3 regions of the Pradoshia sp. Z4_20 genome follow, and region 3 is predicted to be linked to each of the others. Evidence: riboswitches for the same ligand, from Rfam matches in the RefSeq annotation. Region 3 holds a riboswitch; each other region holds the start of a gene.
The links. Region 3 has a riboswitch for S-adenosylmethionine ahead of AC4BHP_RS11950 (O-acetylhomoserine aminocarboxypropyltransferase/cysteine synthase family protein). Riboswitches for the same ligand answer to the same signal wherever they lie in the genome.
Positions count from the first base shown of each region.

Region 1: linked by a shared signal. The riboswitch ahead of AC4BHP_RS04595 (bifunctional homocysteine S-methyltransferase/methylenetetrahydrofolate reductase) and the one ahead of AC4BHP_RS11950 (O-acetylhomoserine aminocarboxypropyltransferase/cysteine synthase family protein) in region 3 are both predicted to bind S-adenosylmethionine.
Region 2: linked by a shared signal. The riboswitch ahead of AC4BHP_RS02170 (methionine biosynthesis PLP-dependent protein) and the one ahead of AC4BHP_RS11950 (O-acetylhomoserine aminocarboxypropyltransferase/cysteine synthase family protein) in region 3 are both predicted to bind S-adenosylmethionine.

Region 1 is NZ_JBZAJD010000001.1:935,516-946,421, reverse strand. Features, by position in the region: gene AC4BHP_RS04610 (sugar transferase) at 323-943, opposite strand; gene AC4BHP_RS04605 (SDR family NAD(P)-dependent oxidoreductase) at 1,158-1,736, opposite strand; gene metH (methionine synthase) at 2,154-5,597, opposite strand; gene AC4BHP_RS04595 (bifunctional homocysteine S-methyltransferase/methylenetetrahydrofolate reductase) at 5,594-7,453, opposite strand; SAM riboswitch class I at 7,548-7,649, opposite strand; gene AC4BHP_RS04590 (class I SAM-dependent methyltransferase) at 7,774-8,370, shown strand; gene AC4BHP_RS04585 (hypothetical protein) at 8,580-8,738, opposite strand; gene AC4BHP_RS04580 (NUDIX hydrolase) at 9,081-9,698, opposite strand; gene AC4BHP_RS04575 (hypothetical protein) at 9,907-10,245, opposite strand; gene AC4BHP_RS04570 (phosphatase PAP2 family protein) at 10,396-10,906, opposite strand, start outside.
Region 2 is NZ_JBZAJD010000001.1:440,214-451,119, reverse strand. Features, by position in the region: gene AC4BHP_RS02175 (ABC transporter ATP-binding protein) at 1-623, opposite strand, end outside; gene AC4BHP_RS02170 (methionine biosynthesis PLP-dependent protein) at 766-1,866, opposite strand; SAM riboswitch class I at 2,050-2,154, opposite strand; gene AC4BHP_RS02165 (M42 family metallopeptidase) at 2,288-3,331, shown strand; gene AC4BHP_RS02160 (patatin-like phospholipase family protein) at 3,379-4,221, opposite strand; gene AC4BHP_RS02155 (GntR family transcriptional regulator) at 4,427-4,798, shown strand; gene AC4BHP_RS02150 (ABC transporter ATP-binding protein) at 4,811-5,500, shown strand; gene AC4BHP_RS02145 (hypothetical protein) at 5,497-6,330, shown strand; gene AC4BHP_RS02140 (hypothetical protein) at 6,344-7,567, shown strand; gene AC4BHP_RS02135 (hypothetical protein) at 7,637-7,840, shown strand; gene lepB (signal peptidase I) at 7,906-8,454, opposite strand; gene AC4BHP_RS02125 (glycosyl hydrolase family 28-related protein) at 8,641-10,290, shown strand; gene AC4BHP_RS02120 (hypothetical protein) at 10,375-10,906, shown strand, end outside.
Region 3 is NZ_JBZAJD010000004.1:105,731-116,636, reverse strand. Features, by position in the region: gene arcC (carbamate kinase) at 1-116, shown strand, start outside; gene AC4BHP_RS11990 (YuzL family protein) at 218-346, opposite strand; gene AC4BHP_RS11985 (3-hydroxyacyl-CoA dehydrogenase/enoyl-CoA hydratase family protein) at 574-2,916, shown strand; gene AC4BHP_RS11980 (acetyl-CoA C-acetyltransferase) at 2,954-4,132, shown strand; gene AC4BHP_RS11975 (acyl-CoA dehydrogenase FadE) at 4,199-5,983, shown strand; gene AC4BHP_RS11970 (arsenate reductase family protein) at 6,126-6,479, shown strand; gene gcvH (glycine cleavage system protein GcvH) at 6,552-6,935, shown strand; gene AC4BHP_RS11960 (toprim domain-containing protein) at 7,106-7,501, shown strand; gene AC4BHP_RS11955 (thioredoxin family protein) at 7,476-7,757, shown strand; SAM riboswitch class I at 8,035-8,139, shown strand; gene AC4BHP_RS11950 (O-acetylhomoserine aminocarboxypropyltransferase/cysteine synthase family protein) at 8,226-9,545, shown strand; SAM riboswitch class I at 9,640-9,751, shown strand; gene AC4BHP_RS11945 (methionine ABC transporter ATP-binding protein) at 9,865-10,896, shown strand; gene AC4BHP_RS11940 (methionine ABC transporter permease) at 10,893-10,906, shown strand, end outside.

The DNA.
Region 1 (10,906 bases), on a different contig from region 3:
TGATGAACCCTGACAAGAATTAATCTAATGATATGGTATGGATGGTTCCACAGAAAATTCTCAAAAAACTAGAAGTTAAAATTTAAGTGATTGAAAACAATGACTATAGTGAGGCTGACTAACAATAATCGTAACCATAAGTTGGATGGGCTTCACTCTATTTTTCAAAGATCCTATCACGTTTTATCATTTTGATTCATATAAAATAAAGTATGCCTCAAGCGCTTTTCCGAAGGGACAAGAACTAATTATGTTAGAACTTAACCCACAATCGGTGTGGACTAAGGCCGTTAAATATGTTAAAAATATGCCAATTTGGTTTTTAATTATGATCCCTATCATGGCTTGTCTTTTCAACATTTCCCCCAAAACGTTCTACTGTTGCTTTACTTGGCTGGTTAATATCTTTAGGACGAAATATACGTATGACCGTAATGAAAAAAATCTTTGTATCTAAGAAAAAAGAACGATTATCAACATACCAAACATCTAATTTAAATTTCTCTGCCCAGCTTATCGTATTCCTTCCTTTGATTTGTGCCCATCCTGTAATACCAGGTTTAACCTCAAAACGACGGAGCTGTTCTTCGTTATATAATGACATATATTCTACCAACAACGGTCTTGGCCCAACAAAACTCATGTCTCCCTTAAGGACATTAAAAAGCTGTGGCAATTCATCTAAACTATAATGCCGCAAAAATTTCCCAAATGCTGTTAATCTTAGTTCGTCTGAATATAATTGTTGGTATTGATCTCTTTCATTTGTCATCGTACGAAACTTATATATATAAAAAGGTTTCCCTTGAAATCCTGACCGCATCTGTTTGAATAATATAGGAGATCCAAGCTTTATTCGTATCGCTGCCATTATTGCGATTATTAGGGGTAATAAAACTATAATCAGACCAGAAGAAATGACAAAATCAAATAGCCGTTTCACTATATCCCCTCCTTTTTGTCCAAAGTATTTATCCTATATATATTTCAAAAAATTTTATACGTTCGGATTGAACATCACCATTTAAGCCCAAATACCCCCACAGTAAGGATTAAATGTAGACAAATCTTGTTAATGAAGGCACAAAAAAGAGATTTCACATTTGTGAAATCTCTTATCAATACCAGCAGTCCATTCTATCTCTTTATGTATTCCTTTATTGAGCAGCATATCCTCCGTCTACAACAATTTCTGCTCCTGTCAAAAAAGTATTTTCTATTGCAAAAATGATTGCATGTGCAATTTCTTCCGGTTTACCCAAGCGTTCGATTCCTTTTGATAGCGGATGAAGTGATTTTAACATTTCAATTCCTTCTGTTCCTGCAACATCCTCATTTACCATACCTGTAATAACATAGCCAGGATGGACACTGTTTACACGAATGTTATATGGAGCAAATTCTAAAGCCAATGATTTTGTCATTAATCTTACAGCTCCTTTACTAGCATTGTAGAAACATACACCTGCTGAACCTACTAAGCCAAGAATTGAAGAAACGTTAATAACCGCCCCACCCATGCCTTGTGCAACCATCTGTCGAATCGCTTCACGGCTGCAATAAAATACACCATTTTGATTAACCCCTATGTATTTTTCGTATTCATCAGTTGGAAGATCTAGTGTAGAACCTCCTCCTCCTATACCTGCATTGGCAATCATAATGTCAAGGTGTCCATATTTTTCAACCACGTGTGACACCATATCCTTTACTTGATTTTCATCCGATACATCCACTTTTAAACGGAACTACTTGAATACAATCATAAATCTATCTTCATTAGTGGTTCCTTTACTGATGCAGCCTTGACATCTACACATACTGGCCAAAGCCAACTTTGGATACAGAATCTACACATATTCAAGCAAACTGCAATAAAGTGTAATGTGTAATGAGAGGGTCACGATATTGATTGATTATCAATCATCGGAAGTAGCTGAAAAGTAATTAAACTGACCTATAAAAAGCCCCTTCAAAGTTAGACGCAAATCTAAATGGAGGGGCAGTTCAAAATTAAGGATGCTTCTAAATATAAGATTACATGCTATTGTAGCTTTCTATATAACTAATAAATCCAACATTATAGTAAGTTGTACCTTTCTAATTATCTATACAAGAACGTTTCATCAACATATAATTCTTAAGTTTAGCGATTACTCTTTCCGCCCCACATTAAAATACCTCGCCTCCGGATGCGAAAAGACCATCGCAGAAACTGATGCTTCAGGATTCATCATAAATCCTTCCGTCAATTGAATTCCGATATCCTCCGGTTTTAGCAACCTGAACAGCTTTTCCTGATCTTCGAGATTCGGACAAGCTGGATATCCGAACGAATAACGCTGACCGGTATACTTAGCACTCAAACGTTCTTTCATTGTCATATCAATAGAGTCATGGATTCCCCAAGCATCCCTCATAAGATGGTGGACTCGTTCGGCTAATCCTTCTGCACATTCGAGTGCGAGTGATTGGATGACATGGCTCTTTAAATACTGCCCTTCTTTTTTCCATCCTTCTGCTATTTCCTTTATGCCTTTACCAGCTGTGACAATCATCAATCCTACATAATCCTGTACACCTGATTCCTGGTCCCTTACATAATCAGATAGGCATAAATAAGGCTTTTTAGATTGTCTCGGAAAGTTAAATGTTTCGAGTACTTCGTCCGGATTAGCTGGAGAACATATTTTCAGGATTTCTCCATCACTTTTAGCAGGGAAATATTGATACATCGCTGATAATTTAATCTGATTGTTTTCGAGAATCTCATCAACTATAGCTGCAAGTTCCAATAATTTTGGATTTTCTTCCTCAAACAACCGATCCACTTTCCCCTTCATTCCAAGGTGATGGCCAAATAACATTTGTTTATTTACATATGGGTACACCAGAGATAGTGGGTAATCCTGTAGAATATGCCGGTTTAAGTCCTCGGGGACTGGTACATTCTCTTGATCCTTCACTGTTTTATCACGTTTTTCTGCCACTTGAATATCCCTTTTTGTTTCAATCGAAATCACTTCTGCTTGCTTATTCGCTTCTGCCTCTAGCTGAGCGAGAAAGGATGGCCTTTTTTCTTCGTCATGGAGCTGATTGATTAAATCGAGTCCATTCATGGCATCCTTTGCATAAAAGACCGGTCCATTATATTCAGGAGCAATTCGCCCCCTAGTAAATTTCCTGGTAAGAGCTGCTCCTCCTACTACAATCGGAACATCAATTTCCGCTTCTCTTAAATCCTGAGCGGTAATAACCATCTGTTGGGCTGATTTTACCAACAAGCCGGACAAGCCAATAATAGTTGGGTTCTCCTTTCGGACGGATTCAATCAAGGTTTGCGGAGCTACCTTAATCCCTAGGTCAACCACTTCATACCCATTATTGCTCATGATGATATCAACGAGATTCTTCCCGATATCATGTACGTCCCCTTTAACGGTTGCCAGCACCATTTTTCCTTTTGTAGACGTTGTACCTGATTTAGTCATCAATGGTTCAAGCTGCGAAACGGCTGCTTTCATAGCTTCAGCACTTTGCAATACTTCAGCTACGATTAACTGGTTATCATTAAATAGTTCCCCAACCTTCGACATACCGGCCATTAATGGACCGTTGATGATATCAAGCGGCTCCATCCCTTTTTCAAGAGCTTCATCAATATCCTCCTTCAACCCGTCCTTTGTCCCTTCGATAATGTATTCAGGCAGGCGCTCCATTAATGGAAGTTTTTCTTTTGTTTCCTTTTGAACAGGCTTTTTAGTCCTATAAAAAGCAACAAACTCAGCAAGAGATTCTTCTGAGTTATGAAACAAAAGATTCTCTGATAATTTAACTTCCTCCTCAGGGATTAAAGCAAATCGGGTTAATTTTTCTGTATTGACAATCGCATAGTCCAATCCGGCCTTTGTACAGTGGTATAAATAAACGGCATTCAGGACCTCTCTTCCCTCATTTGGCAGTCCAAACGATACATTACTGATACCTAAAATCGTTAATGTTCTTGGAAGTTCTTTTTTTATGGCCGCCAGTCCCTTTACCGTTTCCGCTGCACCTTCCCGGTATTGTTCATCACCAGTGCCTACCGGAAAAACAAGCGGATCAAAAATGATATCCTCCGGTACGATTCCATACTTTTCTGTTAACAGCTGATACGATCTGCGGGCAACCTCCAATTTCCGTTCTTCTGTTACGGCCATCCCTTTTTCATCAATTGTTCCAACAACCAAGGCTGCACCATACTCTTTTGCCAATGGAACAATTTTCTCAAAACGTTCTTCCCCATCCTCTAAATTAATTGAATTAATGATTGCTTTACCCTGAGAATGACGAAGTGCCTTTTCAATGACCATTTCATCTGTTGAATCGATGACAAAGGGCACCTTTATTTTTTTAGCTGCTTCTTTCATAAATGCTTCCATATCAGAAACTTCATCGCTATCTGGATCAGCTAGGCAAACATCTATTACATGGGCTCCTTTTTTAACTTGCTGTCTGGCAATCTCGGACGCTTCTTCAAATTTCCTGTCCTTAATCAGATTCTTAAACTTTCTGGACCCGATTACATTCGTCCGTTCACCTACAAATAAAGGTCTCATTGAATCATCATAGATTAAGGCATCAATACCAGAGACCGCATGATTGCCCTGTTTGCCTTTCATTTGTCTTGCTTCAATTCCGGTAACCGCTTCTTTAATAGCACGGATATGGTCAGGAGTCGTTCCGCAGCAGCCGCCAACAAGATTAATCCATCCTTTTTCGGCAAATTGCTTAACCTTCTTGCTTAGTGAAGATGGTGATTCATTATATTGGCCATTTTCATCTGGTAATCCCGCATTTGGGTAACAGCTTACTGCTGCAGTGCTTAATTCAGATAAAGACCTGATATGGTCAGCCATGAACTCGGGACCGGTTGCGCAATTAAGCCCGATTGCAAGAGGATTCATATGCTCGCACGATATATAAAAAGCTTCAATAGTTTGACCGGCTAGAGTAGTTCCCATGGGTTCAATTGTTCCTGAGATAATCAATGGTATTTCCCTGCCTAAAGATGAGAATGCTCTTTGCATTCCAATATAAGCTGCTTTCACATTTAATAAATCCTGCGATGTTTCCAAGAGTAGCAAATCAACTCCCCCATCAAGCAGGCCCTTCGTTTGCTCTTCATATGAATCTGACAATTGTTCAAAAGTGGCTCCGCCTGTTACGGATAAGGTTTTGGTTGTAGGTCCCATTGAGCCTGCGACAAAGCGAGGGCTGTCAGGACTGTCAAATTGTTCAGTTGCTTTTCGAGCCAATTGAGCTGATTCTTTATTCAGCTGATATGCCAGGTGACCAAGATTATATTCATCCAGTACAATTGGAGTTGCCCCGAATGTGTTTGTTTCAATAATATCCGCACCTGCTGCCAAGTACTCTTCATGAATCGATTGGATTACATCCGGGCGGGTTAGCGTTAAATACTCATTACACCCATCGTATTTTTCCCCGCCAAAATCATCCTCTGTTAATTGATGCGCCTGAATCATGGTTCCCATTGCTCCATCTAGAATAACTATTCTTTCAGCCAATAACTCTTTCAATTTTTCTGTTCTCATGATAGATGCACTTCCTTATTTACAACTGATTTCTGTTCTTTGATGTACCGAACCAAATGCCCGCTTAATTCATATTTCATAAAAGGTGTAATAATATAGATACCGTTAAATAGTTCACTTGCCGCGTCCACTAATTCTTTTGAAATGGCAAAGCTTTCGCGAGCACAGGCTTCCTTATCCGTTCCGGCTCTTTCCATCGCCTCTCTAACATGAACCGGCAATGAAATACCTGGCACTTCATTATGTAAAAACTCTGCATTCCGGTGACTCGTTAAAGGCATAATGCCAATAAAAATCGGCTTTGTTATATGCCTGGTTGCCGCGTATACTTCCTCTAATTTTTCAATACTAAACACGGGCTGGGTTAAGAAATAATCAGCTCCAGCCTGAATTTTCTTTTCCATTCGCTGTACAGCTTTATCTATGTACTTTACATTTGGATTAAAGGCAGCTGCGATATCGAAATTCGCCCGGCTACCCAGCGATTTTCCTGAATAGGAGCGCCCCTCATTCAATTGCTTAACCAATGAAATCAGGTCCATTGAAGAAAGATCATATACAGAAGTCGCGCCCGGAAAATCACCAATTTTTGAAGGATCCCCAGTCACCACCAACACCTCTGATAATCCAAGGGAATGCATGCCCATTAAATGAGATTGCAAGCCAATCAGATTATGATCTCGACAAGTTAAGTGAACAAGAGGCACCGTATTTAACTTTGATTGTAAAATCGACGCTACCGCAAGATTGGATATTCTCGGTGACGCCAATGAATTATCCGCAAGTGTAATCGCATCGGCACCCGAATCTAATAGGTAGCGACTTCCTATTAAAAAATCCTCCAGGCCGAACGTCTTTGGCGGGTCCAACTCCACGATAACCGTCGTTTGTTTTTTTGCCTTACCTGAAATTGTATCTGGACCTTTTCGTTTATATTGAATGATTTCATATGATATAGGCTGATGCTTCGGCTTGGCTACAAAATCTTTCACCTTTACAGGATGAAGATCTTCGATTCCTTTACGAATGGCCTGAATATGGGCAGGAGTTGTACCACAGCATCCACCTAGCAGCCGGACCCCCTGCTTCACAAGCTGCCTTGAACTATTAATGAAATAATCCGCTTCTGTCGAATAGACATATCTTCCATCTGATAAATCAGGTAAGCTGGCGTTTGGATAAGCCGCATAATAGGTATCTTCCAATAAAGGTACTTCTTCGTAGGAGCGAATCATATGATATGGACCCATCCGACAATTGATGCCTAACACATCAGCGCCTGTTTTTTTCATAAGAGAAAACGCCTCACTGACATGCATACCATTTTGCAAAAGGCCTGTTTCATGCAGAGAAATATTCGCGATAAGAGGAAGATCACTCATTTTTCTAGCCGACTCTATTACCGTTAATAATTCGTCTAAATCATAATAGGTTTCAAGTAAAATGCCATCCGGCTTTTCTTCCAATAAAGCGGTCAGCTGTTCATCGAAATATCCCTTAATTTCCGTTAGTGTTAATTCTGATTTCCTAAAGCTCCGCAAGCCGCCAATCGTGCCGATGATGAATGTGTTTGGATCAGCCGCATCTTTCGCTATTTTCATTCCGGCTCTATTAATTTGAGAAACTTCCCTTTCGAGACCATAGCGCTTTAATTTATGAAAATTTGCGCCGAATGTATTCGATTGAATCACATCAGCACCAGCCTCAATATAACTTCTATGCATCTTTTTGATCTGATTGGGGTTTGTCAAATTAAGCTCTTCAAAGCAACTATCAATTCCAAATGAATATAAAAGTGTTCCACTCGCCCCATCTGCGACTAGAATTTTTTCATTTAACGTTTCCAGTAGTTTCACTGTCTTTCCCCCTAATTAGTTGGTTAATGTCTCTGATGAGGAAAACAGACTAATAGAAAAGAGCTTTCATCATGAAAGCCCTCTTTCCTAAGGTCTCTCATCTCTCAAGCATTGCTTGCTGGATTTAGCACCTTGGATTACCATCCAGGTTGCTGAGATTTCAACGGGCCAGTCCCTCCATCTCTCTAGATAAGAATATGAAATTATATATTTACTTAATTTACTATAAATTTTCAGTTATTTCAATCTATTTTGATAATTAATCCAAAAGAGTTAACGATTTAGTATTTTGGGTATGTATGGGGTAGGAGTGATGTTAGATGAAGGAAATAATAACGAATCAGTTTAAAAATCCAACTGGTGTCCTCGGAAAGATTGCAGGTAAAATAATGGCCTATGAAAATGAGGAATTATACGAATGGACATTTGATCAATTGACTATTACCCCAAATGACACACTGCTAGAAGTTGGTTTTGGCCCAGGTGAAGGAATGCACATGCTTTTTGAGAAGTACCCTACCATCCAAATAGATGGTGTCGATCCATCAGAAGAAATGGTGAAAAATGCGAGCAAACGAAATCAAGAACAACTCAACCGCAATCAGCTTCGTTTGTTTAATGGAACTGTTCTCGGGATTCCCAATCCAATGGTGTACGATAAAATATTTAGTGTAAATAGCTATCCATTATGGGAAGATCAAGAGGCTTGTATTCAAAAAATACATTCTTTATTAAAAGAAAATGGCAAATTGACTATAACCGTGCAGCCAAGGCAGGAAGAAGCAACCGAAGAACAGGCTCATGCCTTTGCCGAAGAGATTAGAGAGGTGCTAACTAATACAGGCTTTAAGTCTATTAAGGTTCAAACGAAACCACTCAAACCGTGCTTATCTATAAATGTCACAGCCATCAAATAGCCCTTTTTATGAATATTAGAAATTCCACTCAAGCTTAGACACTCTTTCTATCTGACCCTTTTCAACCTATAAAAACCATAAGCTCCTCCATCAGTTTTGATTGAATTTCTATTATTTAGGGTATATTATAAACATATACACATATATTAAAAAACCAGAGAGCTGGATACTCCCTGGTACAACTATAGAGCGAGTGGTATGCAAATAGTTTAGTTCTTAGAGGAACCACCCTTATGCTTTGGTCGGCGCGGGGTGGTTTTTCGTTTGCCCTTTAGCCGAAGATTGGCGAATCGCGTGGCGATGCCAGCAGCAAGGGTCGTAAAAAAGATCATTGCTACATCTTTTGCCAGAGCTATTAGAAAATCCATAAGTATATCACCTCCCTTCTCCTTTATATAAGGAAAAGAAGGTGCATACCACCCGCACCAAGTAGTTGTATGAAAATTATACCATATATGTTATTGATAACATAATGACTCTGGTTGTCTTTTCAAGGTAATTGAATATCCATATCTCTTGCTACTTAATCTCTTTTATTTTCTTTTGTTGTCGCCGTTATCCAACTAGTATTTCTCCTATTAAATCGATTTTTATCAATTCCTATATTCTTATGAAAATTCATTTCCGTTATCCTGAACCTCTTCTGCCATACGAAATTCAACACAAAAAGGCATTAATCCTTTTCGAATAAATACCAATAAATGGAATAGTTAATCAAAATAAACAGGTTCCTGTGGATTATATAAATGCTTAAACGCTAATTCAATTTGCGATACAGTATTCCTGGCTAGCGATAAAGATGGCAGTTCATTTTCCGCAAAAAATTCAACTGCATTTGTTTCGATACCCTCTTGTGGTTTCCCGCCTATGATTTCACATTGGATAAATATTTTATAGACGTGATAAAGGGATGGTGGATGAGGATGACATTTTTTATCGAGAACAGCTATTATTTTTTTCGCTTTAACATCAAAACCTGATTCCTCTTTTACTTCCTTAACCACAACTTCACCCGGAGTTAATCCAATATCACCCCAGCCTCCTGGTAATGACCAATCTCCATCATGATTTTCTCTCACCATTAAAATTTTATTTTCTCTAAATACAACAGCTCTAATATCAACTTTTGGTGTTGCATACCCTGTTTCATTTGCAAAAAGTTCTTTTATTGTTTTATTTTCCAGATTTGTATGCTGAGTCAATATTTCAACACTTATATTTCTTATCATCTCAAATCTTTCTAAGTCATACACATCTTTAGAATAGGTTAGTCCTGCCTGGGCAATGGATTGAAGCTGTTTAGCCCATTCTAGCCATTTAGGTTCCAATCTTATTCACCACCATTGGATTATCAATTAATATTACCTTAAAAATTATATTTCTCTCTTTCAGCTATCCTTACTTAACATTGTTAATCTCTATTTCAGTTTTACTGAACTTTTATTCCACACTGAAGTAACCTAACTTTAGCTGCTTTAAGCGAAATGCTAACACTATAAGAAAAGGAGCAGCCTAAGCAACCCCTTTTAAATAACATCAATAATTTCCCTTGTTCACAGGCCTAATAAGCACTCCTAATTTAACTATTAGTTTAAACACCCAATAAAAGAAAAAGAAGTTAAACAAAAAGCCAAACGAGACTAAAGAAAACAGCATTCCACCATGATAAACTAAAATATCAGCAGGAAAACCGAAATAATAATCACCAATACTCTTATCAAATCGATAACCTAAGGTAGGAACAACTACAACAATAATAGTTGATATAAGACTTACTATTGATAATTTTAGTTTTTGGGCATTAAATTTGTTGATGTTTAAAAACGCAACTATTACTAACCCATTGATTAACAACCCAATAATCAAATCAATCATACTAAAATCCCCTTGTTTACTTATTCCAGAATTTTTCTTTATAAATTATTATAACAAATATTTCCTTAGAAACCTTTTGTTATTTTCAGACAGCCAAGATTTCCATAAAAAATAGCCGTCCATAAGCCATTATGGCTTATGGACAGCCTATTACGATTTCGAACCTTTTATTTTCCGATATTCCCCAAACGTAAATACAGTAGCAATGATAGCAAGCCATGCACATCCTGCAATATACCCTGCAATTACATCACTCGGATAATGGACACCCAAGTAGATTCGGCTGTAGCCCATCGTTAAAATCATAAAAATACAAATCGCATAGACAGCCAATCTAATGGACCAATTCTTCGTGATTCTAGTAGTTATGATCATAAGTGCGCCGTATAGGATAAAGGATGACATAGCATGACCGCTCGGAAAGCTGAAGCCATTTACCTCGATCAATGGATTCAATGTTGGTCTCTCGCGCTGGAAAATCCATTTTAAGTAATGGTTAACATAACCGCCCGATAATGTCGTGATGATTAAGAATATGACACTTAATACACGTTTTTTAAATAATAAAAACACAGAGAATAGGATAACCAATAGAATATTGCCATCAACTGATCCAAGATTAGTTATAAAGGTAAGTACTTTTGTGCTTAATTCATTAATA
Region 2 (10,906 bases), on a different contig from region 3:
ATTCGATTGCTAATTTTCTCGACGACATCCATGATATGTGAGGAATAAAAAATAGTTTTTCCCTCGCTTGCCAGCAGTCCAAGCAATTCTTTAATGACCATAACGCTATTCGCGTCGAGACCGCTTAAAGGTTCATCTAAAAATAAAATATCCGGATTATGAAGAAGGCTTGAAATTAATAGAACCTTTTGCTTCATCCCTTTTGAATAACTATTTATTCGTGAATCATACATTTCTTCAATATTTAATAGCCTCATTAGTTTAAAAGCCTTTTGGTCAGCCTGCTCATAAGATAAGCCATAAAGCTCACCTATAAAAGTCAAATATTCACGTGCAGTCAATACATCATATAAATCTGCCAATTCAGGCACATAGCCAATTCTATTTTTATAGGTAATCCTATCCTCAGAAAGCTCTTTATCAAAGACCTTCACTGAGCCTGTATAGTCTGTAAGGAGTCCGAGCAATATTTTAACTGTGGTAGTTTTCCCCGCCCCATTGGGACCTATATAGCCAATAATTTGTCCCTTGTTTACATCAAGATTAATTCCTCGAAGTACTTCTTTCGATCCATAATGCATTTGAAGATTGCTAATAGAAATCACCAGTTCAGCCATTTTCATTCTCCCCAAAGACCCATTTTGGTATAGTATATCAAAACGGGTCGTTAATTTGCATAATTTTCTAATTTATCCTTTTTAGGTATTACTTCTGGAATCCTTCATGATGCACCTAAATGCCTGTAAAGTTCAAATTTCTAATAACCTAAACCGATAATGATTCAAAAGCTTGAATAAGATCATCAATCAAATCATTCGCATGCTCTATCCCAACAGAATAGCGCAGCAAACAATTACAGACTCCATTTTGTGTACGCACTTCCTCAGGGATATCCGCATGTGTTTGTGTAGCAGGGTACGTCATTAAACTTTCTACTCCACCCAGACTTTCAGCAAAAGATATGATGCGAAGGCTTTTTAAAAATGGATTGATCCATTCCTCTGATTTCAGCCGGAACGATATCATCCCCCCTTTACCAGGATAAAGGACATCTGTCACTTCTTCTCTTTCTCTTAAAAATCGGCTGATTATCTTAGCATTTTCCTCATGCTGCCTCATCCTTAGGCTCAATGTTTTCATTCCCCTCATCACAAGCCAGGAGTCAAATGGCGGCAGTACAGCGCCTGTTGCATTTTGATATTCTTCTAGGCGCGCACCAACCTCTTTACTCTTTGAGACAATTAATCCAGCCAATACATCATTATGTCCTGCTAAATATTTGGTGGCACTGTGGACAACGATATCTGCTCCCTGCTCAATCGGTCTTTGCAAAATGGGTGTATAAAACGTATTATCCACAAGGAGCAGTAGATTGTTAGATTGGGTCAGTTGAGCAATTTCTTTAATATCCATTTCCTGCATAAGCGGATTTGTCGGTGTTTCTATAAAGAAGGCCTTCGTATTTTCCGTAATGGATTCAGCGAAATCTTCATATGTATGGCAATAGTTAAACTTGATGCCATACGTCTTCCATATTTGCTCAAATAACCGATATGTCCCTCCATACAGATCGGCAGAGACGGCTATTTCATCACCTGGAGAAAATAAACATAGCAATGAGTGAATGGCAGCCATACCTGAACTAAAGGCAAATCCCTGTTTACCACCCTCTAGCTCGGCAATTGCTTCCTCTAATAATTTTCTGGTTGGGTTTCCTGTTCTTATGTAATCAAACCCTGTTGATTCCCCTATTCCGTTATGGCGATAGGCTGTGGAAAAATAAACTGGCGGATTAACAGTACCTGTTTGTGTTTCACTTCGATTGCCTATTTGAGCTAAGAGTGTTTCGATTTTAACTGTTGTCATATGTATGACCCCTCTCTCTTTATTAATCCCCGAAATACAGTTACTCTGATTTACCTTCATCCGGCTCTAATTTGCCATCAAAGTTACGAATTACTTACATCCACTCATTTTCCCAGTGAATAAAAATATGCTTAAAAACGAAAAAAGTCTTCAAGAAGAAGACTTTTCATTAGAGTGAGTCCCTTCTTATCGGCCAGGAATGATTGTTCCTGCAGGAATTAGCACCTTTCCATATTGGCGGTTGCTGAGACTTCACAGGGCCTGTCCCTCCATCTCTCTTGATAAGATTTTTCAGAATATTTATTTAACTATAAATTTACAGTCCTACTGCTAAAAAAGCAAGTTATTTCTGCCTTTATTGTCCAACTTTTTAACAAAGGTATATAATAAATCTATACATAAAAAGGAGTGATTCGGAACCATGAAAGCCAATGGCCAGGAAATTTTCCAGTACATAAAAGACCTTGTATCCATTCCAAGTCCGAGCGGCTATACAACGGAAGTAATTGATCATGTAGCACAGTTTTTACAATCTCAAGGAATACCTGCAGTAAAAACAAATAAAGGTGCCCTATTGGCAACAATCAAGGGACAGGATGATTCAAAGCACCGTTTTCTAACAGCCCATGTAGATACATTAGGTGCTATGGTGAAAGAAATCAAACCAAGCGGGCGTTTAAAATTATCGATGATCGGCGGATTTCGTTGGAATTCTGTTGAAGGCGAATATTGTAAAATCCATACAGCTGAAGGTAAAACGTTTACAGGGACGATTCTTTTAAATCAAACTTCTGTCCATGTTTATCAGAAAATGGGAGATATTAAACGCGAGGATGCAACGATTGAAGTTCGAATTGATGCTGTGACAAAAAGCAAGACGGATACAGAAGGTCTAGGTATTTCTGTAGGTGATTTTGTTTCCTTCGAGCCCCGTGTTGAACTGACAGACAATGGATTTATTAAATCCCGTCATTTAGATGATAAAGCGAGTGTCGGCATACTGATGTATATCATTAAACAGTTAAAAGAAGAAGGCATCACTCTCCCCTATACGACCCACTTCTTAATTTCAAATAATGAAGAAATAGGCTATGGCGGAAACTCCAACATTCCTGCTGAAACTGTTGAATACCTGGCTGTAGATATGGGAGCAATTGGAGAAGGACAATCTACGGATGAATACAGTGTTTCCATTTGTGCAAAAGATTCTAGCGGACCCTATCATTATGGCCTGCGTCAGCATTTAGTCGAATTGGCAAAGCAACACAAGATTGATTACCGTGTAGATATATATCCTTTTTACGGATCTGATGCTTCTGCTGCCATCCGTGCCGGCTATGATATCATACACGGATTAATTGGACCCGGCATTGATGCTTCACATGCTTTTGAAAGAACCCATATCAGCTCTATTGAATATACTGCCCAGTTAATCTGGAATTACTTACAATCAGAATTAGCCTAATTTCATACTAAACGTTAACCCATCACCATTTAAGTGATGGGTTTTTATTATAATAACCGTTTGATTTTTCCATAAGCAGCCTTGGCTTCAGCATATCCTTGATTGTACAGCTTTTTCAGCTTTTTAGGGTTACGCTCAACACGGCTGACATCTGATTTCACTAATGGACGAATAATGACGACAAGTCCCTTTTCTTCTTGTTCCTCCAAATAGCGGATCGTGTCATTGTAAACGATATGCCGTTTGCGAAGAGCCTTTAGCAGCCCTTGATAGTTCTTATATTTTCTTTTTCCAAGCCAATCAAGCGACGATGCTTTCATATAGCCTTTATTCCCAGTAAGCACAACGATATTTTTCGTATTCCCGTCTGCTTGAGATTTTTGTATCGGTATTGGATCGGCAACACCGCCATCCAGCAGCATTCTTCCATCATAAGAGATTTCCGGAGCAAAAAAAGGAATCGAACTGGATGCGCGCAGAATCGTTGTAATATCTTTTATTAGGTGCTCTTTTCTATAGTATACAGGTTCGCCTGTTACGCAATCTGTAACACCCACGACAAACTGTTCCTTTGCTTCACAAAAAGCCTTTATATCAAATGGGACCAGTTCATTTGGAATTTTATCAAAAATAAAGTCCATTCCAAATAATTCACGTTTCTTCAGAAAACGTTTATAGGATAGGTATTCCGGGTGTGAGACATAATCGATATTCGCCGCATAATTACGGTCTATTTGCCGTGCAATATAAGAAGAGCCATTACATGCACCAGCTGAAACACCAATTGTATATGGCACATATATATCCTGTTCCATCAAATACCTCAGAACTCCAGCTGTATATAGCCCTCTCATTCCGCCACCCTCTAGAACCAGGCCTGTATTATGCATAACAAGTAAACTCCTTCCCCAGAGAATCCTTATTATTTTGCCATGACCCTTCTTAAATAATTACACGTTTTAAAACTATTTCAGGGAATTTTTTACTATCCTATTGACAGTTTTAGTGTATTAACTGTATAGTACACATATCAAGTGTATGAACTACATAGTACACACACTAATAATTGGTTAAAAAGCCATAGGAGATGAATTAATGAACATCATCTTTAATAACCGGGATCCTGTATATTTACAAGTTGTCCGTTACTTCAAAGAACAAATAGCGACCGGTCGGCTTGCAAGCGGAGAGGAGATTCCTTCTCGACGTGAGCTTGCCAATCTTCTAAAAATAAACCCCAATACTGCTCAAAAAGCGTATAAGGAAATGGAGGAACAGGGATTGATTCACACAGAAAGAAATTTCCCAAGCCGGGTCACAACCGACAAGGTCATATTGTCAAGCGTTCGTCAGGAACTCATTGTTGAAGCCGTTGATACCTTTGTTCAGGCAATTAAACCGATTCAATTACCAGTAGATGAACTGTTGAGTATTGTCAAAGAAAAATATAATGCGGAACAAGAGTAAGGAGGGGATTTCATGTTAGAAGTAAAAAATGTAACGAAAAAATTTGGAAGAAAAAACGTATTGGATGATGTATCATTCACAGCCAACAAAGGGGAAATCACGTGTTTAATCGGTATAAACGGTGTAGGTAAAACAACGATTATGAAATCCATCATGGGCCTTACTCCTATTGATGGTGGAGAAATTCTTATAAACGGAACTAAAAGAACGAAGGATACGTATGAGAAAATCACATTTATTCCAGATACGTTCACGATGCTTTCGAACTTCACCATTATGCAGGCAATGGATTTTATGAATGATTTTTATGAGAGTTGGAACCAAGATCGCGCCGATGAATTATTGAGCTTTTTCAAATTGGATGAAAACATACGGATTTCAACATTATCTAAAGGAAATACCGCGAAAGTGAATTTGTTATTGGGATTGGCTCTGGATGTTGATTATGTTCTTATGGATGAACCATTCTCCGGTATCGATATTTTCAGCCGTGAACAAATAGCAGATGTCTTTACAAGCCACCTGATTGAAGACCGCGGTGTTATCATCACAACCCATGAAATCAACGATATTGAGCACCTCATTGATAAAGTTGTTTTGTTAAATGACGGAGTCGTTTATAAAGAATTTAATGCAGAAGAAGTTCGAAATAACGAAGGTAAGTCTGTCGTAGATGTAATGAGAGAGGTGTATAGAGGATGAATCGCTTTTTTAAGCTTGTGAATATGGAGTTAAATCGATTTACAAAAATTTTATTTGGATTGATTATTGCTGTTTTTATTATACAAGTTGCCGGGTTAATCATTGAAGCTAACATCTACATGAGTGACGCTAATAAATCATTAACGAATGGTGTCCCTATAGAAGTCTTTATTGAAGAATTTGGTTATTATGGCATGGACAATTATGTGAATTCTATTTGGTTTAATGGTCCGATTGCCTTATGTGCAGGTGCCATCTTCTTATATATCTTTCTAATTTGGTACCGTGACTGGTCAGGTAAAGGATCCTTTATCTATCGTTTATTAATGATTCCTACATCAAGAATGAATATTTATTTTTCGAAATTAACAGCTATAATGCTACTTGTACTCTCACTAGTATCTATCCAATTGATACTCCTTCTAATTGAATCAAAAATTTTGAAATGGTTTATATCAGCGGATTATTTACATGAGGTATCGATTGGCAGCTTAATCAAGGGATCTCAATTTATTACGGTTATTCTCCCATCTACCTTCACAGAATTCGTTTTATATTATGGTGCAGGATTTATTGCTTTGAGCATCCTATTCACGGCCATATTGCTTGAGCGCAGCTTTAAATGGAAAGGAATCATTCTTGCCATCCTATACTGTGTAGGTGTTATAGCTGTATTATCAGCACCTATTATATTAATCGAATTATTAGAAATAGGTAATTACATTTATACATCTGAGCAAATCATCATTGTAAGCGTTACAGCCAGTATTTTAGGCATTATCTCCATTTTATTAAGCCGCTATTTATTAAATAAGAAAATAACTGTGTAAGGAGAGGAAACATATGAAAAAATATCGAAATTCTATTCTGATCCTGCTTGTTGCTGTGCTATCCATATCAGTATTTTATATAAATCAGGCCTTTTCTTCCTCCACCCTCCCTGATTTTTACGTCAAACAAATAAATGGAGATGCTAAAATCTTAGACACCTTATCATTGGAAGCAGATTATCAAGTAGGTGGATTCACAGAAACGTTTAATGTAACGAAAGAGGGGGCCACTTATCGATCTGAATTACCTTTTTTTGAGCAGGTGGACTACGGGGAAAAATATTTAGAAACAGCGGAATTGAAAGATTTAGCAAATCAGTATTCTTCCTTTATGAGAGGAAAAATTTATAGTAACCAGTTGTACAATGACACAAATCAAGTCATTTTTGTCGACTCCAAGTATGATTTTTCTACCAGACATGGAATGCATAATTTCAGTTTAAAAATTGATCAGCTCAATAAGAAAACAGAGGATACAACCTCTTTTGAAGTAAACCTGCCCAATCAGGAATATTCATCTTTTATTGATATCCTTGATGTCCAAATCTCCACGAATGAATTATTTGTCATGACACGCAGTAATTCGAAAGATGGGACAGAAATACTTCAGGAATATACGATTAACCTTAAAAAGGAAAAACTAATTGACGATAATTCGATTTTGACAACTGAACAATCAACGGATCAGCAAGATATTTATATAACCAGTTTAACAGATACTAACCCGACGCAAGCTCGTACTCATTTTACATTTCAGATAGATAAGACTATCCATACAGATGAAAACAGTCAAACTGTTAGCCGTGACTTATATGTGTACAACTATAAAACAAAGAAATTAGATAGGTTGACCCTTCCGAGTGATTTAACGAAACAGCTATTACAAGAAGATGGTTCTAGTTTTAATATAGCTTATGATCAAACTTCATTATATGTTTCCGCTATTAAAGATGAGAACGGAAAGAAAATAGTCGCTATGGTTACGTATGATTTTGAGAAACAAAAAATCACAAAGGATCATAAAATCCAAGTTAACTCAGAAATGTTTGATCACAATATAAATGTATATCACAACAAAATGATTCTCACTTATAGAGGAGAAAAAAACAAACCTTATATAAGCATCTTTAATTTCGAAGACGGAAAATCCATTTTCGAAGGAACGATTGAGACAAAAAGCAACGATCAAAAGATAGACTATATGGATCTATATTTATATCAGATTATTGGTCTATAATGTAAAAATTGTTTTGTTAACTTCAAAAAGGGAATACAATAACCAAATGATGATTTGGAGGAATTTCCCATGTACTATGTTTATTTTGAAACGGAGCCAAGGCTTTTGCATGAAGGTACTAAATACAACGTGGAGGTTCCGACCAGAGAGTTGCAGGATCAAATAGCCAATGAACTTGAGAAATATGGAGAGGTTTTCAATATACAAAAACTCGATGCTCCTGTGGATCAATTCCCGGTGCTGACAAAAGAAACCTATAAACGCAATATTTAAAAACGGAAAGGTGAATGGCTCGAGAGCCATTCACCTTTTCCACACCATGTGGAGATGCAATTTTATCAATCTGTTTTACGTGCGTGTTCAAATGGGAGAATGACATATTCACATGTACCGACTATATCATCTTCATCTATGTAGCCCAATCCATTACGGCTATCCCTGCTGTTCAACCGATTATCTCCCATCACAAAATAATGATCATTAGGAACTTTCAATGGATCAAAGTCACCTGTTTTATTCATTTTCAGTAAATCAACTTCTCCTTGTTCATCAGGCAGATATGGCTCATCTTTTTGCTTGCCGTTTATATAAAGCGAGTCATTCTTATATTCAACCTTTTCTCCAGGTAACCCTATAATCCGCTTTATATAGTATTTATCTTTTCCATCATCTCGAATGACTACTATATCCTGACGATCAACTGAACCGCTATACGCCGCTAACTTATTGACCAAGACTTTTTCATTATTATAAAGTGTTGGTTCCATTGAGGCTCCTTCAACTATAAAAAAGGAAATGATAAATGTTTTTACAAGATAAGCTAAGACGATTGCAAATGCGATAGAGATAATCCAACTTCCTACTTCAGTTTTAAATAACTTCCTCAATCGCAGTCTCCTTCTTTCAAGCATGATTCCTCTAGTTGTTTCTACATATGATTCTTATATTTTATACCCATATAATATGCTAAGATACCTACAAACGATATTACATTTTCATTACGATTAATTTACATCTAGTAAGGGAATACAATAACATCCATTTTTCATTCACGTGAGGAGTGAAACTCCAGTATGTTGTACTTATCGAAAAATCATGATCCAAATAAAAATGAAATTCTCTTATCTAGATGGCTTCCCTCAAACCAAACTCCAGCAAGTCTGGTAAAAGAGACGTTTTCATTGCTTAATGAAAAATTAAATAAGTTTTCCCCTCTTTCCATGCCTAATCGGAAGCCACTAAGGGATTTAAAATATGCATTTCCCCGTCTCTTATTGACAACAAGCAGACAGCCTGAGCTAAAAAATCCAGCTGATTTCACAATCTTGAACGGTCACCCTTTTCCAGCATGGAAAAAGAAATTAGATGAAGAGTATCAGCATTTAAATCAAAAGATCCAGGAACAGATCAATGTAACCGACTATGGTGCTGTTGGTGATGGGATAACAGACAATACTAAAGCGTTTGAGGCTGCTCTTGGTAAAGGTAAGCGAATGGTTTATATTCCGGAAGGTGTTTTTATTGTTAAGGGACTAAAGCTCCCCTCCTACACATGTCTGATAGGAGAAGGTAAAGATAAAACGGTTCTTAAATTAGCCAATGAAACACCAAAGAAAGCTATTCTTATTACAAACTCTAGTCCAATCCGTGGTAATCATCATATTCTCGTACAGGGGATGACACTTGACTGGAATGTAGAAAGGCTTCCACAGAGCGATCGAACTAGTTCCGGTAATAACCGTTCGAGCTGTTTAACATATGCTCATGTTACTTATGGATGGGTGAAGGATGTTGTAGCCCGTAATGCAGGTTTACACTGTTTTGATGTTTCAGCTGCCTACTATACATATTTGGGCGATGGCACACGTTCGAGATGGCCGAGCCAATATATATGGTTAGATCATCTTTCTGGCTATGGATTTGGAGATGATGGAATAACAACACATCATAGCAGCCATATTCTGATTACAAACAGCCATATGTGTGATCCAAGCGGCAGAGCTCACATGAAGGGATTCTCCAATTCAAATGGGTTTGAGGTAGATGACGGATCTGACGATGTTTGGCTGATTAATAATTCTTCAACCAGGTGCTTTGGAGGGGTTGAAATAAAGGCGCATGGTACTGCATCAGCTGCTTCCAATGTTCATATTATCGGACATATATCTATCCATGATAATCGTTCCTATAACTTTCGGCACATAGGCCACCATCTCGAATCAGAGCCACAGTCTAAATCTGCCTTTAATATAACAGCGACGAATATCGTTGCAATTGCACCCATTTTCACAGATCTTTATGAAGGCTCGACTCCAAGGTGTCTAGTCGTATCAGCCTATCAAAATGTGGTTATTAACCATTTCACTCTGCTCGGAGATTCGAATTATGATTATCAAAGGAATCCAATGGTTTCCATTCAATATAAATCTCGTCATATCACACTGGCAAATATAACAATAGAAAATTTCCAAACTGCGGGTACGGATATAAAAATAGTTGGCGGCAGGCAGCATACCGATGACATTCGTTTAAGTACTATTTCCATAAAAAACTCAGCTCCAACTGCCATCGATATTGGTAAAGGTGTAGCAAAAGCAACTATATCAAATGTACAGGCTGAATCAAAGATTGGAGATATCGCAATTAAAAATGCCAACCATAAAGTCAAGCTGAATAATATTCATACGGTTGGATATAAGACACCCATTTTAAAAATGGATTAAAACTTAATTACCTATTCTATTTCTCCACCTCTTCGCATATACATTTATGGTCTTTCCTGTAAAATGTGAAGAGGTGACTATTTCGTGAGTCGGATTGCAGAAGTCCTCAAACAGTTCCTTTCATCAATCAAAGACCTAATAAACGATATACTGACTTTTATTTATTATAGCGGGCTGCTCTTCATCATCGGCTGGACACTATATCAATTGTTATGGGGTGATGTGAAACCGCTTCCTATTTCAACTGCTGTTCCTCCTACATGGTGGACGGAATATGTAATTAAACCACTGATTTCCTCCACCTTTCTGCTTACCATATTGAAGGGAATCTTCTTATTATCAGTCTGGATCATTTTATTTTTAATTATTCCTAGTACAACGAGGCAGCTCAAACGTTTCAAGCTATTTCAAATGGAATTTGAGGTGGAGGATAAAGAAACGGCTGCAGTTGCCTTTATAGAATTGCAAAGCTCAAAAGCAACCCTTCTGTCAGCCATGTATTCAGATGCAAGCATCGGAAAGTTGTTCACATTCCTTGATGAAGAAACGATGGAGGTGAATTATTTTTCCGCACTTGATTACTTTTTGGAGGACTTTAAAATCAGTTATAAACAAC
Region 3 (10,906 bases):
CAGAATCAAGACCTGGCCGTACTACTATTATTACATCTCTCGAAAAAGCATTAGATGCATTGAAAGGAAATGCGGGAACGATTATATCTATGCAGGAAGAGACAGTAATGGCATAATGATGAAACACATACCCCAAATCATTAGATTTGGGGTATTTTATGTGCGTTTAATAGGAGCGAAAAAGTACGCCTTGTACATAGTATAAAACAGGTGCAGACTATTTTTTAAACTGGTTATTTTGGCTGTTTACCTTATTATAATGTTTTTCATGGTGCGGACCAGCATTGCCTTTTACACTTGCCGCACTGACTCCTTCTTTGCTTGGATTCTTTTTAAGCTTCGCCATTAAATTCACCTCCAGTAGTAGTTTGACCAAATAAAAACTTTCTAACAAATTACCATTTTTATGGCTTTTTTAATTGCGGAATTTTCGAAAATCTTTTATAGTTAAAGATGTAGGATTTTTATTCCATATTTTTTTGTCATAAAAATGAATGAGTATTCATTCAAATTAAAGGGGGATTAATGTTGAACCTTAAAATTAAAAAAGTAGCTGTACTTGGATCAGGTGTCATGGGTTCAGGGATTGCAGCACATTTAGCCAACATTGGAATTCCGGTTAAGCTATTGGATATTGTTCCAAGAGAACTTACCGCGGATGAGGAAAAAAAGGGGCTAACTCTTGAAGACAAGCAAGTCCGTAATCGATTGGCTCAAATGTCCATTCAAAAACTACTTAAACAAAAACCTGCACCGTTAACCTCCAAGAAAAATTTATCTTTAATTGAGCCAGGAAACTTTGAAGACGACTTGTCAAAAATTAATGATTGCGACTGGATTATTGAGGTCGTTGTTGAAAGACTTGATATTAAACAAAGTGTGTTTTCACAAATTGACGAATATAGAAAGCCGGGCAGTATTATTAGTTCAAATACATCCGGAATTTCCATTGAGGCAATGGCGGAAGGGCGTTCAGAAGATTTCCGCAAACATTTCCTTGGCACTCATTTCTTTAATCCACCTAGATATTTAAAGCTTTTGGAAATTATCCCGACAGAAGCAACATCGCCTGAAATAGTTAAAGCGATGAAACAATTTGGAGAAGATGTTTTAGGAAAAGGGGTTGTAATTGCTAAAGATACCCCGAATTTTATCGGTAATCGCATTGGGACTTACGGTTTATTGGTAACTGTTCGTGAAATGATGGAGCGCGGCTACAGTGTCGGGGAAGTAGATTCTGTAACTGGTCCTTTAATTGGCCGTCCAAAGAGTGCAACGTTCCGTACGCTGGATGTAGTGGGTCTAGATACATTCGCCCATGTAGCTAAAAATGTCTATGACAATGTAGATAATGAAGAAGAAAAATCCATATTTGAAGTACCTGAATTTATGAAAAAAATGCTTGATAACGGCTGGTTGGGAAGTAAGTCAGGGCAGGGATTCTTCCTGAAAAAAGGTAAAGAAATACTGGAGCTCGACCCGTCTACTCTGGAATATGTAGAGCGTAAAAAGCTAAAAGCACCTTCGCTTGATATGGCAAAGCAGGAGAAAGGCGCCGCAAGTAAATTGAAAGCGCTTATTTATGCGAAAGATCGAGTCGGTGAATTGCTATGGAATGTTATCAGTCCTACCTTACTCTATTCAGCAGAACTACTTGGCGATATTGCAGATGATATTGTCGCAATCGACCAGGCGATGAAATGGGGATTTGGCTGGCAGCTTGGACCATTTGAAACCTGGGATGCAATTGGCTTAGAGAAATCCGTTGCCAGGATGCAGGAGGAAGGACGCAATATTCCTGAATGGATCACACAAATGATTGAAAACGGTAACACAACCTTCTATAAAGAAGGGGATAACGGAACCCTTTATTATGCAAATGGTGAATATCAAGAGGTTGAAGTAAACGAAAAAATCATAAATCTGAAGTTGATTAAGAAACAAAAAGGGGTCATTAAGAAAAATAGCGGTGCGAGCCTGATTGATATTGGTGATGGTGTGGCTTTGCTAGAATTCCATTCTCCGAATAATGCGATTGGCTTTGATATTATTCAAATGATCAATTATGCAATTGAAGAAGTGGATAAAAACTACAAAGGATTAGTTATCGGAAACCAGGGCAAAAACTTCTGCGTTGGAGCCAACCTGGCCATGATTTTAATGGAAGTACAGGACGACAATATATTTGATGTAGAAATGATTACACGTCAATTCCAGCAAGCAATGATGAATATTAAATACAGCAATAAACCGGTTGTCGCTGCGCCATTTAATATGACGCTTGGCGGAGGAGCTGAAATTTGCTTGCCAGCCGCAAAAATCCAGGCATCATCTGAGTCATATATAGGATTGGTTGAGACGGGTGTCGGTTTGTTGCCTGGCGGAGGCGGAAATAAAGAGCTGTATATTAAACATCTGGATAGCTTACCGAATGGTATTGATTTCGATATTACTAAAGTTGCTATTAAAGTGTTTGAAACGATTGCTACTGCCCAAGTATCTACTTCCGCTGATGAAGCAAGAGAGAATAACTTCCTGAATAGTAACGATGGAATCAGCTTTAATCCGGATCATCAGTTATACGATGCGAAACAGGCTGTTATTGCTTTACATGATACTGGTTATAAGCCACCGGTGCGCAAAAAAATTCCGGTATCAGGAGAACCTGGTTATGCGGCTCTGTTACTAGGAGCGCAATCCATGCTGTATTCAGGCTATATTTCAGAGCATGATTTGAAGATTGCCCAAAAAATTGCCTATGTTTTAGCTGGCGGTAAAGTGCCTTATGGAACAGAAGTAGATGAACAGTATTTACTTGATTTAGAAAGAGAAGCATTTATCAGCCTTGTCCAAGAAGGAAAAACACAGCAGCGCATGCAACATATGCTTGTTAAAGGAAAACCATTACGCAATTAATAGATCCGTATTTTGAGTGATTAAGAGGAGGATTGGCATGAGAGAAGCAGTGATTGTAGCCGGAGCCAGAACCCCGGTAGGCAGAGCCAAAAAAGGAACTCTTGCAAATGTTCGACCAGATGATTTAGGTGCATTAGTAGTAAAGGAAACGCTAAAACGAGCAGAAAATTACGATGGACCAATTGATGATATGATCTTTGGATGCGCTATGCCTGAAGCAGAGCAAGGGCTCAATGTGACTCGTAATATCGGTGCCTTGGCAGGTTTACCATACAATGTACCCGCTATAACGATCAATCGTTACTGTTCATCAGGACTGCAATCCATTGCTTATGGAGCAGAGCGAATTATGCTCGGACATTCTGAAACGGTCATTTCCGGTGGGGTTGAATCGATGAGTATGGTTCCGATGATGGGACATGTAGTTCGTCCCAATTCGAAACTGGCAGAAGCAGCTCCTGAATATTATATGGGTATGGGACATACGGCTGAAGAAGTTGCTAAGAAATTTGGGATTACCCGTGAAGACCAGGATGCCTTTGCAGTACGCAGTCACCAAAAAGCAGCACAGGCCATTCGGGATGGGAAATTTGAAGATGAAATCGTTCCTGTTGATGTCACTTTTCGTCAAGTAGGATCAGACAATAAATTAAAAGAGCGCTCCGTTCAATTTACAACAGATGAAGGAGTACGAGAAGGGACAACAACGGAAGTGCTTGCTAGACTGAGGCCTGCATTTTCACTCACAGGAACAGTAACAGCCGGGAATGCTTCACAAACCAGTGATGGAGCAGCAGCGGTATTACTGATGGATCGGGAAAAAGCCGAGGCGGATGGCTTCAAGCCACTTTTAAAATTTCGTTCTTTTGCAGTCGCAGGAGTGCCACCGGAACTTATGGGAATCGGTCCGGTAGAAGCAATTCCTAAAGCTCTTAAACTGGCAGGCTTAAGTTTATCTGATATTGGATTGTTCGAATTAAATGAAGCGTTTGCTTCCCAATCCATTCAGGTAATTCGTCAACTTGGATTGGATGAGGAGAGGGTGAATGTAAATGGCGGTGCCATTGCATTAGGACATCCACTTGGGTGTACTGGAGCTAAATTAACCTTGAGTCTCCTTCACGAGATGAAACGACGAAATGAGCAATTTGGAGTCGTAACGATGTGTATTGGCGGAGGAATGGGCGCGGCTGGAGTATTTGAATTATTAGCATAAAAAGTTATAAGCGATGAGATGATTGGCAACGAGAGCCCAGTCATCTCTAAATAAGGGGGAAGAAAAATGGCTAATCAAACAGAAGAAGTGTTAAAAGGCGGAGCGTTTTTAATTGAGGATATTGAAGCAGAGAATATGTTTACACCTGAGGACTATACAGATGAGCATAAAATGATTGCAAAAACGACTGAGGATTATTTAGTAAATGAAGTATTGCCTCAGGTGGAATATTTAGAGGATCATGAGTTTGACCGTTCTGTAAAACTATTGAAACAAGCTGGAGAACTGGGTCTATTGGGCGCAGATGTACCGGAGGAATACGGTGGATTAGGCTTGGATAAAGTTAGTTCCGCCCTTATTTCAGAAAGACTATCCCGTGCAGGAGGCTTCTCTATTTCTCATGGAGCACATGTTGGTATTGGTTCCTTGCCAATCGTTTTGTTTGGTAACGAAGAACAAAAACAAAAGTACCTTCCATTATTGGCTACCGGGGAAAAGCTAGCAGCCTATGCCTTAACAGAACCAAGCTCAGGCTCTGATGCACTTGGCGCAAAGACAACAGCAAAATTGAATGAAGCAGGAACTCACTATGTCTTAAATGGTGAAAAACAATGGATTACAAATGCAGGCTTTGCTGATGTATTTGTCGTATATGCAAAAATCGACGGTGACAAATTCTCTGCATTTATCGTAGAAAGAGAGTATCCAGGTGTGTCTACTGGACCGGAAGAAAAGAAAATGGGGATTAAGAGCTCTTCAACTAGAACATTAATTCTTGAGGATGCAGAAGTACCTGTTGAGAACCTATTGGGAGAAGCAGGAAGAGGTCATGTAATTGCCTTTAACATTTTGAATATCGGTCGTTATAAATTGGGAGTAGGAGCTGTTGGTGCTTCCAAACGAGGATTTGAATTAGCTGCTACGTATGCTAATCAACGCCAACAGTTTAAAACACCAATCTCTTCATTTAATTTAACAAAAGAAAAGCTCTCTACAATGGCTTCCAAAATATACGCAGCTGAAAGTTCCGTCTATAGGACAGTTGGTTTATTCGAGGAAAGAATGAGCCGCCTAAGTGATGAAGAAGTAAAAGATGGGAAAGAAGTAGCAAAATCAATTGCTGAATATGCAATCGAATGCTCCTTAAATAAGTTCTTTGCTTCCGAGGTTTTAGATTATGTTGTGGATGAAGCGGTTCAGCTTCATGGAGGCTATGGATTTATGGCTGAGTATGAAATTGAAAGAATGTACCGTGATTCTCGTATTAACCGTATATTTGAAGGAACAAACGAAATTAACCGTCTGCTTGTACCAGGTACATTCCTGAAAAAAGCTTTAAAAGGTGAATTGCCGTTATTACAAAAAGCACAGGAGCTGTCTGAAGGACTCATGATGCTTATGCCTGAAGAGCCAGGTACAGAGCCGCTTGATCAAGAAAAACATCTTGTGAAAAATGCTAAGAAGATTGGTATTATGATTGCAGGATTGGCTGCGCAAAAATATGGTACTGAGCTGGAAAAAGAACAAGAAATTCTTGTTAATATTGCGGATATTGCTTCTTTCGTTTATGCGATGGAATCAGTTGTTCTTCGTACAGAAAAAGCAATCAAAAAAGATGGCTTAGAAAAGAACAAACAAAAACTTCTTTATACTCAAATCTTCTGCCAGGAAGCATTTGGCGAAATCGAGAAGCATGCTAAAGAAACATTAGTGGCAACAGAAACTGGTGATACATTACGTATGATGACATCAGCTTTACGTAAATTCACACGTTTCACACCAATCAATGTAATCGCACTTAAACGTGAAGCTTCAGAAAAGTTAGTTGATGCTGAGCGTTACACTGTTTAATCCTTTATACTATGGAGGTCTGGTGAAAACCAGGCTTTTTCTTTTCCTGCTATGTTAGACCTGTTACCTTTTCTAGAGCAGAAGTATATCCGTTTAAGATAGATGAAAAAATGTGGTATGCTTCAATTGAGGTGATAAAACGATGATTACATTATACTGGTATCCTAAATGCGGGACATGCAGAAAAGCAAAGAAATGGTTTGATGAAAAGGGAATATCCTATCAAGAAGTTGATATAGCGCAAAATCCTCCATCGAAAGAAGAGCTAGAAATAATTTATCAAAAAAGTGAATTGTCTCTTCAGAAATTTTTTAACACAAGTGGGATGAAATACAGAGAACTTGGGTTAAAAGATAAAGTGAAGGATATGTCTGAAGATGAAATTCTTACCTTGCTTGCATCAGACGGGATGCTAATCAAGCGCCCAATCGCATTTGATGGAGAAAAAGTAACAGTAGGATTCAAAGAGGTAAATTACCAGAAAATCTGGGCATGAAACAATTGTCAAATAACCAGTTTGATGTCATGATAAATAGGAACCATACATACATTTTGGGGGGATTAAATCATGAGCATTCCAGCGGGATTACGTTATACAGCTGAGCATGAATGGGTTAAACAAGAGGATGGTAAGATTCGAATTGGAATAACTGATTTTGCTCAAAAAGAATTGGGAGACATCGTATTTGTGGAACTACCGGAAATAGGTGATCAATTGACCCGTAATGAACCGTTTGGCAGTGTAGAATCAGTTAAGACAGTATCTGAATTGTATGCGCCAATCAGTGGGACAGTTGTTGAAGTAAATGAAGAATTAGCGGATAGTCCAGAATATGTTAATGAATCTCCATATGAAAAAGCATGGATGGTAGTTGTTGAACCATCCGAAATCAGCGAATATGATGAATTAATGGATGCTGGCCAATACGAAACAGCGACTAAAGAAGAGTAGTCAATAGAGGGGAGAAGTTTGGGGTCATTCGTCAGCTTCTTTCCTTTTTATTATGTTTTTAGATCAATTGTTACTTTCCACTATGTTAGGGTAAGATACATATAATGAAAAAGACGAAGGCAATTGTCCAATCACATAGAACGTACTCTCCTAATAAAAGGTGATCAATCATGCAGGATGCTCAAAGTGAGAAAGTAATTATTGTGGAAGGTTCTACCGACCGTCAAAAAATACAATCTGTACTTAACGAATCTGTCGATATAAGATGTACAAATGGAACCATCAGTCTATCGAAAATGGATGAATTAGTAGACGAACTTGAACAGAGAGACGTGTATATTTTGGCTGATGCAGATGAATCCGGAGAAAAGCTGAGAAAACAGTTAAGACGAGAAATGCCAAATGCATCTCACATATATATTAATCGTACATACCGTGAAGTTGCTAATGCGCCAAGATATCATTTAGCAACGGTTCTTTTGGCAGCCAATATAGATGTAAAAGCCGAATTTTTAAAACAAATGAAGGATGTAATGAAAAATGAACAATCAAACCACGATAAATAAAGCGATCTATACTTTTACTCCTCTTTGCGGAACATGTCAATTAGCAGGTAAAATGCTTGATATTGCAAAGGAAGTCCTCCCAAATGCCTCTTTGGAAAAAGTCAATCTTAACTATGCTAAGGAACTTGCAGAAGAATATCAAATTCAAAGTGTACCATGCCTCATTTTAATCAAGGATAACCAGCTAATCGAGAAAATCTATGCCTTCCACTCAGTTCCCTATCTTGTTGATCAATTAAAGAGAATTACAGAGTAAGAGCAGTTATTTCTCAGGAAATATGTCGATGAATATTTAACTAGAATCTTTTAAAGGTGCTGTTTCTATTTTACGCTGTCTATGTCAGAAGTTTTAATTGATTTGTAGAATTCTCTATAATAGCCTGTAATCTCAACCGATTAGACGATTGTTAAGTGGCTAACTGGAGGCATTTATTATAGTAAAAGAAGCTCCTTGTTATTTAATTTAAAAATTCTGAATAATCAGTTGACTCATATTTTTCCATATGCTATAGTTTTAACAACTTAATACTTGGTTCTTATCAAGAGAGGTGGAGGGACTGGCCCGTTGAAGCCCGGCAACCGGTATTTATATAATACACGGTGCCAATTCCAGCGGATATAAATCCGGGAGATAAGGAGAGATGGAAAATGCCTGCCTCTTCTTGTGAAGAGGTTTTTTTCATTTACTCACTTCTCTATTTAAAATGAAATGGAGAGATGTAGAATGGCAAATGAAGAAAAGAAGTATCGGTTTGAAACAGTAGGTATACACGGAGGATTGCAGCAGGATTCGGTAACTGGAGCGAGAAGCGTGCCGATTTACCAGACGAATGCTTATTTATTTAAAGACACAGATCATGCTGCGGATTTATTTGGATTAGCTGAAACTGGCTATATTTATACTAGAATCCATAATCCAACTTCAAGTGTATTCGAAGAACGTATAGCAGAATTAGAAGGTGGCATTGGAGCTTTAGCGGTATCAAGTGGTGCTGCAGCTATAACACTCTCAATCCTAAATATTGCGGGAGCAGGTGATGAAATTATCTCTGCGTCCACTCTATACGGCGGAACCTACAATTTATTTGCCAATACTCTCCCTAAGTATGGTATTAACGTAAGGTTCGTGGATCCAAGTGACACTGAAAATTTTAGAGAAGCGATTACATCAAAGACCAAAGCTATTTTTGGAGAAACGATTGGAAATCCAAGCCTGCAGGTTCTTGATATTGAACGGGTGGCGGAAATTGCTCATGAAGCTGGAATTCCGTTAATCATTGATAATACATTTGCAACTCCTTATTTATCCCGTCCGATTGAGTTTGGAGCGGATATCGTCGTACACTCAGCTACGAAATGGCTGCTTGGAAATGGAACCACATTAGGCGGGGTCATAGTCGATGGAGGGAAGTTTGACTGGAATTCATCTAAATTTCCGGGCTTTACTGAACCCGATCCAAGCTATCATGATCTGATTTACAGTGAAGCAATTGGTGCAGCAGCATTTATTGTGAAGGCCAGAGTTCAGCTGTTGAGAGATTTAGGTCCTTCCTTAAGCCCGTACAATGCCTTTCAATTTATTCTCGGATTGGAAACTCTGCATGTGAGGATGAAGGAGCATGTAGCCAATACGAGATTAATAGTTGACTATTTAAAACAGCATCCGGCTGTATCGTGGGTCTTGTATCCAGGAGATTCAGATCACCCTGATTACGAAAAAACGAAGAAATATTTACCCAAAGGTGCTGGAGCAGTCGTTGTTTTTGGAATAAAGGGTGGACGTGAGGCAGGTAAAAAACTGATTGATTCCGTTGAACTGTGGTCCCATGTGGCCAATGTGGGAGATGCAAAGAGCCTAATTATCCATCCGGCAAGCACGACTCATCAGCAACTAAGTGAAGAGGGATTAAAAGCATCAGGTGTACAGGAGGATTTAATCAGACTGTCTGTTGGAATTGAACATGCAGAAGATCTAATTGAAGAATTGGAGCTTGCGATTGAAAAAGCAACAGGTATAGCTTCCACTGAGGTGGTTGTGAAATAAATATTGAACATGCTATGCAGACTTTGGTGTTGACAGTTCTTTCTTCAACATGATAGGATAGCAGACAGTTAGATTTAATTGAATAGTTTAAGTACTCTTATCAAGAGAGGCCGAGGGAAGTGCCCTTTGACGCCCGGCAACCGGCAATCATTTATGATTGAAAAGGTGCCAATTCACACAGGATAATAAATCCTGGGAGATGAGAGAAAGGAACATGTTATAAATAAATCATGCCTTTCTGCCTCCGCAGAAAGGCATTTTTGTTTAACTGAAGTTATTCTTTAATTATAGGTTGATAGAAAGAGCAGGTGAACTTTTCATGATTACATTACGTGATGTATCGAAGACCTTCTCAGGAACATTTAAACGTTCATCAGCTGTCAAAGCAGTGGATCAAGTCTCATTATCTATTGAAAAAGGCGAGATCTTTGGAATTATTGGGTACAGCGGTGCGGGAAAAAGTACCCTCATTAGAATGCTGAACGGTTTAGAGAAGCCAACAGAAGGCAGTGTCTTGGTGGCAGGCAAAGATATGGCTGCTATAAAAGGCGCTGAATTAAGAAAAGCCAGAATGGAAATAAGTATGATTTTTCAACACTTTAATCTCCTCTGGTCAAGGACAGTCAGCGAAAATATAGAGTTTCCTTTAGAAATTGCGGGCGTACCAAGCAAGGTACGTAAAGAAAGAGTGAAGGAACTTGTAAGTCTGGTAGGATTAGATGGCCGTGAAAATGCTTATCCATCTCAGTTGAGCGGCGGTCAGAAGCAGCGGGTCGGTATAGCGCGCGCATTAGCGAACAATCCACAGGTTCTTCTTTGTGACGAGGCGACATCAGCACTTGATCCTCAGACTACAGACGATATTTTGGATTTGCTCGTTGATATAAATAAAAGACTTGGCTTGACAATCGTATTAATTACACATGAAATGCATGTTATTCGTAAAATCTGTCATCGCGTTGCTGTGATGGAGATGGGGAAAGTGGTCGAGAGCGGAAAAGTACTTGATGTATTTAAAAAACCAAATGCTCCGATTACTAAACGATTTGTACAGCAAGTGACTGAGCCAGAAGAAACGAAAGAGACGATTGAGCATTTGCTTGCTGAATATCCGACGGGGAAAGTTGTACAATTATCCTTTATTGGCGAATCAGCTGAAACCCCTGTTTTATCAGAGGTTATCCGCTCTTACAAAATCAATGTAAACATATTACAGGGTAAAATTTCGCAGACTCAGCACGGGTCCTATGGAACGTTATTTATTCATGTAGACGGTGATGCTGCTGAAGTGGCGAAAGCGATTGACTATCTCCACAATCAGGAAATTGGTGTGGAGGTGATTTCAGAATAATGGAAACATT